4 regions of the Nonomuraea sp. NPDC049419 genome follow, and region 4 is predicted to be linked to each of the others. Evidence: riboswitches for the same ligand, from Rfam matches in the RefSeq annotation. Region 4 holds a riboswitch; each other region holds the start of a gene.
What was found. Region 4 has a riboswitch for thiamine pyrophosphate ahead of AB0K12_RS22075 (FAD-dependent oxidoreductase). Riboswitches for the same ligand answer to the same signal wherever they lie in the genome.

Region 1: linked by a shared signal. The riboswitch ahead of thiC (phosphomethylpyrimidine synthase ThiC) and the one ahead of AB0K12_RS22075 (FAD-dependent oxidoreductase) in region 4 are both predicted to bind thiamine pyrophosphate.
Region 2: linked by a shared signal. The riboswitch ahead of thiD (bifunctional hydroxymethylpyrimidine kinase/phosphomethylpyrimidine kinase) and the one ahead of AB0K12_RS22075 (FAD-dependent oxidoreductase) in region 4 are both predicted to bind thiamine pyrophosphate.
Region 3: linked by a shared signal. The riboswitch ahead of AB0K12_RS25900 (cytosine permease) and the one ahead of AB0K12_RS22075 (FAD-dependent oxidoreductase) in region 4 are both predicted to bind thiamine pyrophosphate.

Annotation. Positions count from the first base shown of each region.
Region 1 covers NZ_JBFAQB010000001.1:816,078-819,884, reverse strand. The annotation lists gene thiC (phosphomethylpyrimidine synthase ThiC) at 1-1,471, opposite strand, end outside; TPP riboswitch at 1,464-1,576, opposite strand; gene AB0K12_RS03800 (hypothetical protein) at 1,667-2,017, shown strand; gene AB0K12_RS03795 (universal stress protein) at 2,027-2,866, shown strand; gene AB0K12_RS03790 (cellulose binding domain-containing protein) at 2,975-3,807, shown strand, end outside.
Region 2 covers NZ_JBFAQB010000001.1:20,653-24,459, reverse strand. The annotation lists gene AB0K12_RS00145 (M20/M25/M40 family metallo-hydrolase) at 1-656, opposite strand, end outside; gene AB0K12_RS00140 (ATP-dependent DNA ligase) at 770-1,714, opposite strand; TPP riboswitch at 1,772-1,867, shown strand; gene thiD (bifunctional hydroxymethylpyrimidine kinase/phosphomethylpyrimidine kinase) at 1,855-2,664, shown strand; gene AB0K12_RS00130 (TenA family protein) at 2,693-3,367, shown strand; gene AB0K12_RS00125 (carbon starvation CstA family protein) at 3,374-3,807, opposite strand, start outside.
Region 3 covers NZ_JBFAQB010000009.1:85,265-89,071, forward strand. The annotation lists gene AB0K12_RS25885 (LCP family protein) at 1-786, shown strand, start outside; gene AB0K12_RS25890 (DNA-formamidopyrimidine glycosylase family protein) at 863-1,741, shown strand; gene AB0K12_RS25895 (rhodanese-like domain-containing protein) at 1,798-2,121, shown strand; TPP riboswitch at 2,175-2,290, shown strand; gene AB0K12_RS25900 (cytosine permease) at 2,280-3,617, shown strand; gene AB0K12_RS25905 (methylated-DNA--[protein]-cysteine S-methyltransferase) at 3,586-3,807, opposite strand, start outside.
Region 4 covers NZ_JBFAQB010000007.1:30,953-34,759, reverse strand. The annotation lists gene thiE (thiamine phosphate synthase) at 1-299, opposite strand, end outside; gene AB0K12_RS22085 (Rv2175c family DNA-binding protein) at 277-651, opposite strand; gene AB0K12_RS22080 (FAD-dependent oxidoreductase) at 682-1,851, opposite strand; TPP riboswitch at 1,905-2,021, shown strand; gene AB0K12_RS22075 (FAD-dependent oxidoreductase) at 2,012-3,190, shown strand; gene thiS (sulfur carrier protein ThiS) at 3,187-3,387, shown strand; gene AB0K12_RS22065 (thiazole synthase) at 3,428-3,807, shown strand, end outside.

The sequences.
Region 1 (3,807 bases), on a different contig from region 4:
CGTGGCTGATACGCATCGAGCAGAACTTGGGGCCGCACATCGAGCAGAAGTGCGCGGTCTTGGCGGGCGCGGCGGGCAGCGTCTCGTCGTGGAAGGCGCGGGCCGTGTCGGGGTCGAGCGAGAGGTCGAACTGGTCCTCCCAGCGGAACTCGAAGCGCGCGTCGGACAGCGCGTCGTCCCACTCCTGCGCCTTCGGGTGCCCCTTGGCCAGGTCGGCGGCGTGTGCGGCGATCTTGTACGTGATCACGCCGGTTTTCACGTCGTCCTTGTCCGGCAGGCCGAGGTGCTCCTTCGGCGTGACGTAGCAGAGCATGGCGGTGCCGAACCAGCCGATCATGGCGGCCCCGATGCCCGAGGTGATGTGGTCGTAGCCGGGCGCGACGTCGGTGACGAGCGGGCCGAGGGTGTAGAAGGGGGCGTCGTCGCACAGCTCGCGCTGCAGGTCGACGTTCTCCTTGATCTTGTGCATGGGCACGTGTCCAGGGCCCTCGATCATGACCTGCACGTCGTGCTCGCGCGCGATCACGGTCAGCTCGCCCAGCGTGCGCAGCTCGGCGAACTGGGCCTCGTCGTTGGCGTCGGCGATGGAGCCGGGCCGCAGGCCGTCGCCGAGCGAGAACGACACGTCGTAGCGGGCCAGGATCTCGCACATCTCGGCGAAATTCTCGTACAGGAAGCTCTCGCGGTGGTGCGCGAGGCACCAGGCGGCCATGATCGAGCCCCCGCGCGAGACGATGCCGGTCTTGCGGCGCACGGTGAGCGGCACGTGCGCGAGCCGCACGCCCGCGTGCACGGTCACGTAGTCCACGCCCTGCTCGCACTGCTCGATCAGGGTGTCGCGGAAGACCTCCCACGACAGCTCCTCAGGCCGGCCCTTGACCTTCTCCAGCGCCTGGTAGATCGGCACGGTGCCGACCGGGACCGGGGAGTTGCGCAGGATCCACTCGCGGGTCTCGTGGATGTCGTCGCCGGTGGACAGGTCCATGATCGTGTCGGCGCCCCAGCGAGTGGCCCAGGTCATCTTCTCCACCTCCTCCTCGATGGAGGAGGTGACCGCGGAGTTGCCGATGTTGGCGTTGATCTTCACGAGGAAGTCGCGGCCGATGATCATGGGCTCGGTCTCGGGGTGGTTGACGTTCGCCGGGATGATGGCCCGGCCGGCCGCGACCTCGTCCCGTACGAACTCCGGCGTGACGCCCTCGCGGACCGCGACGAACTCCATCTCCTTGGTCACCAGCCCGCGCCGCGCGCAGCCGACCTGGGTGACCGGGTGCCCGGCGGCCCGCCGCTCCTCGATCCACTCGGCCCGGCGGCGCGGCAGGCCCCGCCGCAGGTCGGGCTCGTAGGAGGGGTCGGTGTACGGGCCCGAGGTGTCGTACAGCGTCACCGCCGTGCCGTTCGACAGGTTCACCCGCCGCATCGGCACCCGCAGCTCGCCGCTGTAGATCTTGGAAAAGCGCGCGTCGGTCATCGCGCAAACTCCCTTCGCCGGCATTACCCGGAGCAGGTTCTGGCGGTCGGCGGCTGGCAGCCGTCCTCTCAGCCCGGTCTCCACCGGGCTCCCGCGTTGGACGGCGGTGATCGTACCCACGCGAGGCGCGATCCCAAACCAGGGCGAAAAGGTTTGGCGGGTCTTCTCAGCGGTACGGACCCCATCAGGGGAAACATGATGAGAATCGCCGCTGTCGCAGGACTACTCGTCGTGATGGCCGCATCCGGCGCCACCGCCGCCGCCGGGGACGGCATGCAACAGCACGAGGTCAGCCAGGAGCAGTTCGACACCCTGCTGGCCCAGTGCCGCTACTCCGATACCGGTAAGGCCAAGTGCCGCGCGAACGTCAGAGAGCTCTATCGCGTCGGCCGTACCGATCCGTCGCTCGACTGCCGTACCTACTCCGGCGTGACCGTGTGCGGCACGCTCAAGCTCAGCAAGGCGGAGCGCGCGTGCGTCCGCGACTCCGAGGCCAAGGGACTGTCGTTCCGCCGCGCCGAGGTGGAGTGCTATACCGCGTCCTGAGGAGCCGAATTGATCATCGCAGGTGTGGACGGCTCCCGCGCCGGCCTGGAGGCGGCCGGCTGGGCCGCCACCGAGGCCGTGCTGCGCCAGGTGCCGCTGACCGTCGCGCACGTCGTGCCCAAGTGGGTGTGCGGGGAGGACCAGCCCGTCCGTTACGCCGAGGTGGCGCGCTGGATGCGCGAGGAAGCGCGCACCGTGCTCACCTCAGCGAAGGACCGCGCGCTGCGCGAGCGGCCCCAGGTGCGCGTGGAGACCGTCCTGCTCCCCGGCGATCCCCGCGCGGCCCTGGTCAAGGCCGCCGCCGAGGCCGAGCTGCTGGTCGTCGGCAGCAGCGGCATCGGCGGCGTGCGCGGGCTGCTGGTCGGCTCGGTCGCGTACGGGGTCGTCGCGCACGCCGAGACGAACGTCGTCCTCGTCCGCGACCGCCCCGCCACGCCCGGCGAGGTGGTGGCGGGCACCGACCTGTCCGAATGCGCCGAGCGGGCCCTGGAGTTCGCCTTCGCCGAGGCCGAGCTGCGCGGGGCGCGGCTGCGGGTGGTCCAGGCGTGGGCCTGGCCCCAGCCGGGCGGCTTCGGCCCGGCCGACCCCGAGAGCGAGCAGGGCCATCTGCGGGCGCTGCACGAGGCGCTGTCGCCGTACCGCGCCCGGCATCCCCGCGTCGAGGCGGTCGCCGAGATCGTGCACGGGCATCCCGTGGACGTGCTGAAGGAGGCGGCGGCCGGGGCCGAGCTGCTGGTGGTGGGCTCGCGCGGGCACGGGCAGCTCGCCGGCATGCTCATCGGATCCATCAGCCAGGCCATGCTGCACCATGCGCCCTGCCCGCTGGCGGTGGTGCGCGCCGCCGCCTGAAAGTTACATGCGTCCCCGCAGCTGGCGCCCGCTGTCCTCATCGCCTCCTTCCCCGTTCCGCCTGCCGCTCCTTACGATCTGCGCAGGCTGACGACGGGAGATCGGACGATGCGCGCAATCGGCGCCGTGCTGGCGGGAATGGTGACCGTGATCGCGGCCGTGCTGTTCGCGACCACGCCGGCCGAGGCGGCGGCCGTACGCATCATGCCGCTCGGCGACTCGATCACCGGCTCCCCCGGCTGCTGGCGGGCCCTGCTGTGGAACCGGCTGCAGAGCGCCGGCCACACGAACATCGACTTCGTCGGCACGCTGCCGCCGCAGGGCTGCGGGGTGGCGCACGACGGCGACAACGAGGGCCACGGCGGCTATCTCGCCACCAACATCGCGAACCAGAACATGCTGCCCGGCTGGCTCTCGGCCACCCGGCCCGACGTCGTGCTCATGCACCTGGGCACCAACGACGTGTGGAGCAACGTCGCGCCCGCGACGATCCTCGGCGCGTTCACCACGCTGGTGAACCAGATGCGGGCCAGCAACCCGAACATGCGGATCCTGGTCGCTGAGATCATCCCGATGAACCCGGCCACCTGCCCCGACTGCGGCCGGCGCACCGTGGCCTTCAACGACGCCATCCCCGCCTGGGCCGCCGCGACCTCCACCGACCAGTCGCCGATCACCGTGGTCGACCAGTGGACGGGCTTCAGCACCGCCACCGACACCTACGACGGGGTGCACCCGAACGCGGCCGGTGACCAGAAGATGTCCGACAAGTGGTACCCGGCCCTGGTCGAGGCGCTCGCGGGCACCCCGACCCCCACCGTCACGCCCACCGTCACGCCCACCGTGCCGGCCGGTGACTGCGCGGCCGCGTACAGGACGACCGGGCAGTGGCAGGGCGGCTTCCAGGGCGAGGTGACCGTCACCAACACCGGCACCGCGCC
Region 2 (3,807 bases), on a different contig from region 4:
AGCTTGTACGCGTGGTTCGGCGAGGCCACCATGTCGAAGTTCAGGTACACCCTGATCCGGTCCCGCTGCGCCTCCGGCAGCGACTCGACGTACTGGTCGGACCCGAGCAGCCCGATCTCCTCAGCGGCCCAGAACGCGAAGCGCACCTTGTGCTTGACCGGGTAGAGCGCCATCTCCTCTGCCACCTCGAGGACGGCGGCGGTGCCTGAGCCGTTGTCGTTGATGCCGGGGCCCTCCGGCACGCTGTCGAGGTGCGCGCCGACCATGACGACGTTGCGCGGGTCGCCGAAGCGGGACTCGGCGATCACGTTGTCGTTCTTGCCGAGCACGAGCGTGGCGTCCACCTTGACCCTGGCCGTGGTGCCGGGGTTCGCGGCCAGCTCGGCGCCGACCGCGAAGTCGGTGTAGAGCATGGGGATGCCGGCCCGCCACTCACCGAGGTCGAGCGGGGTCGAGTCGGTACGTCCCGGCTGGCCCTCGTTGAAGACGATGACCGCGGACGCGCCCGCGAAGCCCGCGTTGCGTACCTTCTGGGCGAACGGGCAGGTGCCGCGCTGGATGAGCGCGATGTTTCCGGCCACGAACCCGGCGAAGTCCGCCTCCTCGCAACCGCTGGTCGAGGTGGGCGCGGGGGTCGGCGGCAGGGTCAGGTCCACGCCCTGCACCTGCGCGGTGACGTCACCGGGCGGCGAGGGCTGGAAGGTGTGGAAGTCCTCCCCCGGACTTATCCGCCGCCAGCCGTGGGCAGGCAGCCCGGCGCCGCAGGCGGCTATTCGGCGCGGCGGGCGCGGGCGCGGCGCTTGCCCTCGTGCATCGCCTGCACGCGCGCCACCGGGATCGTGTGCCCCTCCTCGACGAGGTCGGCGGGCAGCGCCTGCGGCTCCGGCATGTGCTCGGCCCACGGATCGGACTCACCCAGCCGCTCGACAGCGGTGCGGATGGTGAACTCGCCAGGCCGGACGCCGTCGAGCTCGTCCCACGCCACGGGGAACGAGACGGGCACGCCGGGCCGGATCCGCGGGCTGTAGGCGGCCGCCACCGTCGCGCCACCCGCCCGCGTGGAGTCGAGGAACACCTTGCCCTCGCGGTCCTCCCTGATGAACGCGGTGGTGGCCAGCGCCGGGTCCAGCCGCTCGGCGCGGGCGGCCAGCGCCCGGGTGGCGGCGGCCAGGTCGTCCATCGCGGTGCCGGGCACGACGGGCACGAAGACGTGCACCCCCTTGGCCCCGCTGGTCTTGACGGCCCCGGCCAGCCCGCAGTCGGCCAGCGCCTGCCTGACGAGGTGCGCGCCCCGGACGGCCGGCGCGAAGGAGTCGTGCTCGGGCGGGTCGAGGTCGAGCACCATGTGCGTGGGGTGCTCACCGGCGTAGAGCGCCGGGTGGTATTCGACGGCCCGCTGGTTGGCGAACCAGAGCAGCGTCCTGCGGTCGTCGCACAGCGCGTACGTGACCTGCCGCCGCGAGGAGTCAGCCCACACGGTCACCGACCGCACCCAGTCGGGAGCGTATCTGGGCAGGTTCTTCTGCATGAACGGCTCCTGCCCGGGGCGGACCCGGATGACCGAGAGCGGCCGGTCGCGCAGCACGGGCACCATCCGGCCCGCGACCGCGTCGAGGTAGTCGACCAGGTCCCGCTTCGTGGCGTCGGCGCCGTCGAAGAGGGGCTGGTCGAGATTGGTCAGGGAGACCCCGTCGCGCGTCTCGTCAGCGGCCACCCGCCCTACGATGCCCACACTCGAACGTGTGGTCAACAACCCGGCCTGTTAGAGTGAGCCGTTGACGCGGGGTGCCCGGAAAGCCGGGCTGAGATCACACCCGTCGAACCTGATCTAGTTCGCACTAGCGAAGGGACGTCATGTCAGCGAACGCCGTTCCCAAAGTCCTGACCATCGCGGGCACCGATCCGAGTGGCGGGGCCGGCATCCAGGGCGACCTCAAGACCTTCTCCGCGCTCGGCGCGTACGGCATGACGGTCGTCACCGCGCTGGTGGCGCAGACCACGACGGGCGTGACCGGCATCCACGAGGTGCCCGCCGCGTTCGTGGCCCAGCAGCTCGACACCCTGCTCACCGACGTGCCCGCCGACGCCGTGAAGATCGGCATGCTGGGCGACGCCGACCTGATCAAGGCGGTGGCGGCGGCGCTCGACACGTACCGGCCGCCTTACGTCGTGCTCGACCCCGTCATGGTCGCCAAGAGCGGCGACCGGCTGCTGCCCGCCGACGCGGTGAGCGAGCTGCGCCGCACGCTGCTGCCGCGCGCCGACCTCATCACCCCCAACCTGCCCGAGGCGGCCGACCTGCTCGGCGAGCCGCAGGCGAGCGGGCTGCCCGAGATGCACGCGCAGGCGGCCAGGCTGCGCGCGCTCGGCGCCCGGCAGGTGCTGCTCAAGGGCGGCCACCTCGACGGCGACACCTGCGTCGACGTGCTGGCCACGCCCGAGGGCACGATCGAGCTGGCCGCGCCGCGGGTGCCGACGCACAACACCCATGGCACGGGCTGCACGCTGTCCTCGGCGATCGCGGCGCTGCGGCCCCGCCACGACAACTGGCCCGGTGCGGTGCGCGCCGCGAAGGACTACCTGACGCAGGCGCTGCGCGCCGCCGACTCGCTGGGGGTCGGCCACGGCCACGGCCCCGTCCACCACTTCCACAACGCCTGGTAACCGGCCCCCCTCTCGCGAAAGAGACGCGATGTTCTGCGATGACATCTGGCAGCGCACGTCCGAGCTGATGCGCGCCATCCACGAGCACCCCTTCGTGACGGCACTCGGCGACGGCTCGCTCGACCGTGAGACGTTCGCCTTCTACATGGTGCAGGACGCCCGCTACCTGGAGGCGTTCTCGAAGGCGCTGGCGGCGGCCTCCGTCCGCGCCGACGACTCCGACGAGGCGGCGTTCTGGGCCATGAGCGCGCACACCGCGCTGGTCGCCGAGCGCGAGCTGCACTCCGGCTACATCGAGGAGCTGGGCGCGGCCGTCAAGGGCATCGTGACCTCGCCGACGTGCCTGGCGTACTCGTCGTTCCTGCAGGCCACGGCCCTGTCGGCGCCCTACCCGGTGATCGCGGCGGCGGTGCTGCCGTGCTTCTGGATCTACCAGGACGTCGGCACCGCACTGCTCGCCAAGGCCGGCGACGACCCGGCGCATCCGTACGCGAAGTGGATCTCCACCTACTCCGATCCCGAGTTCGCCGCGTCCGTCGAGCGGGCCAAGGCCATCACCGACCGGCTCGCCGTCGCCTCCCTCCCTGACACCCGCGAGGCGATGGCGCAGGCGTACGGGCGGGCGGCGGCGTACGAGTGGATGTTCTGGGACAGCGCGTGGCGGCGCGAGGGCTGGCCGACGGCGAGCTGGCTGGCCCCCTGACGCCGCTCAGGGCGACTTCGTCATCAGCTCCTTCTCCTCGCGGGTGGCGATGAGCCCCGACGGCGCCACGATCGTGGACTCCTGGAACGGCGCCTCCGTGTCGGGCAGCGGCTCGCGCAGCCGGATCGCCTTGAGCCAGATGCGCGCCGCGTCGAGGATGACCACGATGATCAGCACCGCGAAGAGCGCGGCCAGCACGCCGTCCACGGTCGAGTTGATGACGATCTGCCGCATCGCGTCCTCCGTCCTGGCGGGCGCGAGCAGCTCGCCCTGGTCAAGCGCGGCCTGGTAGCGGTCGCGCTGGGCGAAGAAGCCGAGTGTCGGGTCGGAGGAGAACACCTTCTGCCAGCTCGCGGTGAGGGTGACGGCGACGTCCCAGGCCAGCGGGACGCCCGTCACCCACGCCCACTTGAGCCGCCCGCTCTTGATGAGCAGCGTGG
Region 3 (3,807 bases), on a different contig from region 4:
GTCGGCTCCGACAGCCGCAAGGGTCTGACCGCCGCCCAGCGGAGAAAGCTCGCCACCGGGCGGGCCGCGGGGCAGCGTACGGACTCGATGATGCTGCTGCACATCCCCGCGGGGAGCGACGCGCCCACGCTGGTCAGCCTGCCGCGCGACTCCGCGATCACCATCCCGGGCAGGGGGCGCGACAAGCTCAACTCCGCCTACGCCTTCGGCGGGCCCAAGCTGCTCGTCCGCACGGTCGAGAACGCCACCGGCGTGCACATCGACCACTACATGGAGATCGGCTTCGCCGGGTTCGTGGACATCGTGGACGCCGTCGGCGGGGTCGAGATCAACGTACGGGCCGCCGTCAACGACCCCAAGGCCGGGCTCAAGCTGAAGAAGGGCACCCAGGTGCTGACCGGCTCACAGGCGCTCGGCTACGTACGCACCCGCAAGGGCGGCGCGCTGCCCGACTTCGAGCGGACCAAGCGGCAGCGGCAGTTCCTCAGCGCGGTCGTGAAGAAGGCCGCGAGCCCCGGGGTGCTGCTCAACCCGTTCACCGCGATCCCGCTGGCCGCGAGCGCGACCGACGCGGTCGAGGTCGACTCGGGCACCGGGGCGTTCAACATGCTGTCGCTGGGGCTCGCCATGGGCGACAGCCCGGTGACGACGGTGGTGCCGTTCGGCGGCACGGAGCGCGTGGCCAGCGGTGACGCGGTCAAGTGGGACAGGACGAAGGCGCTCGCGCTGTTCAACGCGCTGAAGGAGGACAAGCCGGTGCCCAAGGAGGTCGTGGACGCCGGCTGACGGGCCTCACGTCACGGTGGTGACCACGACGGCGGCCGTTCTGGGGACAGTTCCGTGCGGGCCGTACTCTGGGGGCATGCCCGAACTTCCCGAAGTCGAGTCGCTCACCGGCTTCCTGCGCGAGCGGGCCGTGGGCCGCGCGATCGCGGGGATCGACGTGGTGGCCATCCAGGCGCTCAAGACGTTCGACCCGCCCGTCACCTCCCTCGGCGGGCTGACCGTCACCGGCGTGAGCAGGCACGGCAAGTTCCTCGACCTCGACTGCGACGGGCTGCACCTGGTCATCCACCTGGCCCGCGCCGGGTGGCTGCGCTGGCGCGACGACCTGTCGGGGGCCAAGCCGGTGCGGCCGGGGAAGGGGCCGCTGGCCGTACGCGTGCGGCTGGCGCCCGACGACGAGGGTCTGGCGCCCGGGTTCGAGCTGACGGAGGCGGGGACGCAGAAGCGCCTCGCCGTCTATGTCACGAAAAATCCGGACGAGGTGCCCGGCATCGCCGCCCTCGGCCCCGACCCGCTCGCCGAGTCGTTCACCGTCGAGGCGCTCAAGCGCATCGTCGGCGGCAAGCGCACCCAGATCAAGGGCCTGCTGCGCGACCAGAAGGTGATCGCCGGCATCGGCAACGCCTACTCCGACGAGGTGCTGCACGCGGCCAAGATGTCGCCCTTCAAGATCGCCGCGACGCTGACCGACGCGCAGGTCGCCGACCTGCACGAGGCCATCGTGACCACGCTGCGCGACGCCGTCGAGCGGGCGCACGGGCTCGCGGCGAAGGACCTCAAGGCGGAGAAGAAGTCGGGGCTGCGGGTGCACAACCGTGCGGGGCAGCCGTGCGACGTGTGCGGCGACACGATCAGGGAGGTCTCGTTCGCCGACTCCTCGCTGCAGTACTGCCCGACCTGCCAGACCGGCGGCAAGCCGCTGGCCGACCGGCGCCTGTCCCGCCTGCTCAAGTAGGGCGTGCTCTCTTGGGCGTGTCCGGTGCACGGCCCCGGGCACGCCATGATGGAGTCATGACCGTTCCTGAGATCGAGGCCAGTGCCGTGCCCGCAGACGCTTACCTGCTCGACGTCCGCGAGCAGGACGAATGGCTGGCGGGCCACGCGCCGCAGGCCGTCCACATCCCCATGACGCAGATCCAGGGCCGGGTGGAGGAGGTCCCCGGCGACCGCACGGTCTACGTCGTGTGCCGGGTGGGCGGGCGGTCGCTGCAGGTCGCCGCGTGGCTCAACCAGCTCGGACGCGAGGCGGTCAACGTCGGCGGCGGCATGCAGTCGTGGGAGGCCGCGCGGAAGCCGATGGTCAGCGAGACGGGCCAGGAGCCTTTTGTGGCGTAAGTCGCCCACTATGGCGATTTGACCCTCTCTAAGGCAAAATAAGGGCGCAAACTACAGATCGTCGCGGGAGCTCGGGGTCGCCGGGCTGAGAGGGCAGCTATGCATCCGCTGCCGACCGCCTGAACCTGTCCGGGTAATGCCGGCGTAGGGAGTGTGCGATGTCGCACGGCGTCGAAGAAGTTCCGCTGACCCTCGAAGGCGAGGCGCCCAAGACCCTGGGCGTGCTCGATCAGGGCGCGCTCTGGGCCAACCTCGGGGTCAGCCTCCTCGGCTTCTCCGGAGCGCTGCTGCTGCTCGACCCGCTGGGCAATGCGCCGCTCACCCTCGCGGCGGCGCTGGTCGCCACCGTGGTGGGCAGCCTGATCGGCACCGCCATGGTGGGCCTGTCGGCCATCCCGGGCACGCGCACCGGCAAGCCGGCCATGGTGCTGCTGCGCGGGCTGTTCGGAGCCAGGATCTCCTACGTCCCGACCGTGCTGAACATCATCCAGATGATCGGCTGGGGCGCCTTCGAGCTGTGGGTGATCGCCAAGGGGGCCGGCGCCATCTTCCCGTCGGTGCCGTACCAGGTGTGGGTGCTCGTCGCGGGCGTGCTGACGACGGCGCTGACCGTCTGGCCGCTCGGCTCGATCCGGCTGCTGCGCCGCTACGTCACCGTCGGCGTCATCGTGGCGATGGTCTGGTTCACGGTGTTCTTCCTGCGCGACGCCCCCTCACCCGAGGGCGGGAGCTGGACGGCCTTCCCCGCCGCCGTCGACTACGTGATCGCGCTGTCGGTGTCGTGGGTGCCGATGGCGGCCGACTTCGCCCGCCACTCGCGGTCGGGCCGCGCCGCGTTCACCGGCGTGGTCGGCGGCTACACGCTGGCCCAGGTGGCCTGCCTGGGGCTCGGCGTCTACGCGGTGGCCCTGGCGGGCGCGGACGGCGTGCTGGCCGACCAGACCTCGGTGTTCGGCCCGTTCGTCGCGGTGCCGCTGGGCGCGCTGTTCTTCGGCATCCTGGTGCTGCGCGAGACCGACCAGTCCTTCGCCAACGTCTACTCGACCACGATGTCGCTGCAGAACCTCATGCCGCGGGTGGACCGGCGGATCCTCTCGACCGCCATCGGCGTGGTGACGGTCGTGATCGCCCTGTTCGCGGACGTCAACTCCTACGGCGTGTTCCTCGGCGTGATCGGCGCCGTGTTCGTGCCGATGTTCGCGGTGCTCGCGGTCGACTACTTCGTGCTGCGCCGCGGCGAGGGCTGGAACACCGCCGAGGACGCCCCGTCGCGCTGGTCGATGCTGGTGCCCTGGGCGCTGGGCTTCGCCGCGTACTGGCTGACCACCTCGACGCCGACCTTCCCGCAGTGGGACGCGCTCTGGACGGGCGTGCGCGAGGCGCTCGGCTTCGTGCGTCAGCCGTGGATGAACGGCGCGCTCGGCGGCGCCTTGGTGGCGGCGCTGGTCACGCTGCTCATCGGGCTCATCCAGCGGTCGCGCGCTGCTCGACGTTGAGCAGGTGCTGCTTGGCGGCGGCGCCGCCGGCGTAGTCGCCGAGCCCGCCGTCCTCGCGCAGCACCCGGTGGCAGGGCACGATCACGCAGACGGGGTTGGAGGCCAGCGCGTTGCCGATCGCGCGCAGCGCGCGCGGCCTGCCGATGCTCTGGCCGATCTCCTCCAGCGTCGTGGTGGTGCCGTAGGGGAC
Region 4 (3,807 bases):
TCTCGCGCGACAGTCACGGGAAGGTCGTCCTGCCCCAGGTGGAGCACGTCGGGCCGGGCGGCGTGAGCGATGTCAGCCCGGTCGTTGACAGCGAGCAGTTTTCCGTGCCGGTCACAGGCGTCGCGGAAGACGTCGAGGAGCGCGAGTTCTTCGCGTGCCTCCAGGCCCTTCTCCCGCAGCTGGATGATGTCCACACCGCCGGCCAGCACCGCGTCGAGGAACTCCGCCAGATCGCCGCGGTCGCGGCGGCCGTCTGTGCAGAGATAGAGGCGGGCCTCAGAAAGCGAGGGCTTGGGCACGCCGCTTGACCTCTGTGTGACGGCCCGCCCTGATCGCCTCGATGGGCGAGCCTGGCAGTGACTCGTCGGGGGTGAAGAGCCAGCGCAGCGCCTCGACGTCGTCGTAGCCGGCGTCCTGGAGCACGGTGAGCGTGCCTGGCAGGCCCTTCATCACGTCCTTTCCGTCGAGGAACACCGCGGGCACCTGTGGCCCGCCGCTGCCGCGGCGCACGCCGAGCAGCTTGTGGTCCTTCAGGAGTTGCTTGGCCCGCCCGATCGGGAGATCGAGGCGTGAGGCCACTTCGGGGAGGGTGAGCCACTCGTCGACGAGCTGGTCGGTCTCCCGGTCGATCTGTGCAACAGAAAGCGTCACGAAACCACAACTACCACATGCCGTCCTTGCTCAAACAACACAATCTCGTAGGGGCACTTGTGGATCTACCAGGCGTTCCGTGTCCAGCCGGTGACCCGCCTCGATGATGCGCCGGCCCTGCACGAGATCGCGCGGCCGGTCCACGGCCAGCACCGCGGCAAGCGTATCGTCCGCCGTGAGCCAGACGGCCGACCACTTGCCCTCGGGCTCGCCCCGGTGCACGATCCGCTCGCCCGACGCGTGGTGGCCGGCGTATTGGAGCATGTGGCCGAACTGCTCCGACCAGAAGTACGGCACCGGGTCGTAGACCGCCTCCTCCCCCATCAGCGTCGCGGCGGCGACCTCGGGGGCGTTGATCGCGGTGTCCCAGTGCTCGACCCTGAGGCGGGCGCCCCAGCGGCGCGACCACCAGGCGGCGCAGTCGCCCACGGCGACCACGCCGGGCAGCGAGGTGCGCAGGTGCTCGTCGGTGACGACGCCGTTGTGCAGGTCGATGTCGGCGTCGGCCAGCCACTCGACGGCCGGGCGCACGCCGATGCCGGTGACGACGACGTGGGACTCGACGAACTCGCCGCCCACCAGGCGGACGCCGCCCTCGTCGACCGACTCGACCATGGTGCCGAGGCGCAGGTCGATGCCGTCGTACCAGGGGATCGTGCGGGCGCCGAGCCCGGTGCCCATCGCGCCGGCGAGCGGGGCCCGCGCGGCCTCGATGACCGTCACCGCGCAGCCCGCGCGGCGGGCGGCGGTGGCCACCTCGGCGCCGATCCAGCCCGCGCCGATGACCGTGACGCGCGCGCCCGGGACGAGCATGACGCGCAGCTCGTGGGCGTCGTCGAGGGTGCGCAGGACGTGCTGAGGGCCGTCGCCCGGCAGCCTGATCGGGTCGGCGCCGGTCGCGATGACCAGGCCGTCGTAGTCGAGCTCGCCCTCGGTGGTCTCCACGACGCCCGCGCGCAGCGACTTGGCCGCGACCCCTGGACGGAAGTCGACCTGGAGCCGCTCGAGGTCGGTGTCGATGAAGCTGGTGTCGGCGTCGCCCTTGAGCACCGCCTTCGACAGCGGCGGGCGGTCGTAGGGGCGATGGCGCTCCTGGCCCAGCAGCGTCAGGCGACCGGCATAGCCGCGCCCGCGCAGGGCCTCCACCGTGCGCACTCCCGACAGTCCCGCTCCCACCACCACGACATGGTCCACGGTCATGACCATAACGGGGGCGGTGCGTGGACCCGGCACCGAGGCCGTAGGCTGTGGACGGAAAGACGCGCGGGAGTCCGGCCGTGACCGGGCTGAGAGGAAGGCTGCAGCGGGCCTTCGACCGCAAGACACCTGATCCGGATCATGCCGGCGAAGGGAGCGGATCATGGATGTGATCGTGGGCGGCGGGGTCGTCGGGCTGTCCGTGGCCTGGCGGCTGGCGCGCGAGGGGCGGCCGGTCACCGTGGTCGACCCGGCACCCGCCTCCGGGGCCTCCCACGCGGCCGCCGGGATGCTGGCGCCGGTCAGCGAGGTCACCTACACCGAGGCGCCGCTGCTGCGGCTGGGCGTCGCGGCCCTGCGCCGCTGGCCCGCCTTCGCCACCGCCCTGGCCGATGACGCCGCTCTTCCACCCGCTGGGCCCGGAGGGGTGAGCGGGCTGGACCTGCGGGCCGAGGGGACGCTGGATGTGGCGTTCGGGGCCGATGACATGGCGGCGCTGGACGAGCTGGCCGCGTTCATGGAGAAGCTGGATCTGCCGGTCGAGCGGCTGACCGGGCGCGAGTGCCGGCGGCTTGAGCCGATGCTGGCCCCGTCGGTGCGCGGCGGGCTGCTGGCGCCGGGCGACGCGTGGGTGAACCCGCGCCGGGTGACGGCGGCGTTGCTGGCCGCCCTTGAGCGGCGCGGCGTCCGCATCGTGCGGGCCCGCGTGAGCGAGCTGGTCCGCACGGACGGCGCCGTCACCGGTGTCCGCCTCGCCGAGCCGCCCGCCGTGCCCGATGAAGGCCGCGCTTCCGCGCCCCTCGCCGCCACGGACGGACGAGCCGGAGGCGAGGTGCTGGCGGCCGAGCGGGTGGTGCTGGCGGCGGGGGCGTGGAGCGGTGAGCTGGCGGAGGTGCCGGTGCGGCCGGTCAAGGGCCAGATCATGCGCCTGCGCTCGCCGCAGCCGCTGCTCACCCGCTGCGTACGCGGCACCGTCCACGGCTCGCCGGTCTACCTCGTCCCCCGGGGCGACGGCGAGCTGGTGGTCGGCGCCACCCAGGAGGAGCTGGGCTACGACACGAGGGTGACCGCGGGCGGCCTGTACGAGCTGCTGCGCGACGCCAGGGAGCTGGTGCCCGGCGTCACCGAGCTGGAGGTCGCCGACGTGGTGGCGGGGCTGCGTCCCGGCACGCCCGACAACCTGCCGGTGATCGGTCCCGGCCGTACGCCGGGGCTGACGTACGCGACGGGACACCACCGGGGCGGGGTGCTGATGGCCCCGCTGACGGCGGCCATCCTGCTGGGTGAGGAGAGCGAGCTGGCGGCCCTGTGTTCGCCGGGGAGATTTCGGGAAATTTCATGATTATTACCATCAACGGGTCTGCGCACGAGCTGGCCGACGGCACCACCGTGGCGCAGGCCGTACGTACGCTGACGACGGCCACCACCGGAGTGGCCGTGGCCGTGAACGACGAGGTGGTCACCCGCGGCGCCTGGGAGACGACGGCGCTCAGCGACCGTGACCGCGTGGAGGTGCTGACGGCGGTGCAAGGTGGATGAGCTGATCATCGCCGGCGAGAAGTTCTCCTCCCGGCTCATCATGGGCACCGGCGGCGCCCCGTCGCTGGAGGTGCTGGACCAGGCGCTGGCGGCGTCCGGCACCGAGCTGACCACGGTGGCGATGCGGCGGCTCGACCCCGCGGCCCGGGGTTCGGTGCTCGACGTGCTGCGTGAGCGCGGCATCAAGGTGCTGCCCAACACGGCGGGCTGCTTCACCGCGGGCGACGCCGTGCTGACGGCCCGGCTGGCCAGGGAGGCCCTGGGCACGAACTGGGTCAAGCTCGAAGTGATCGCCGACGAGCGCACGCTGCTGCCCGACCCGATCGAGACGTTCGACGCGGCGGAGCGGCTGGTGGCCGACGGGTTCGTGGTGCTGCCGTACATCGGGGACGACCCGGCGCTGGCCCGGCGGCTGGAGCA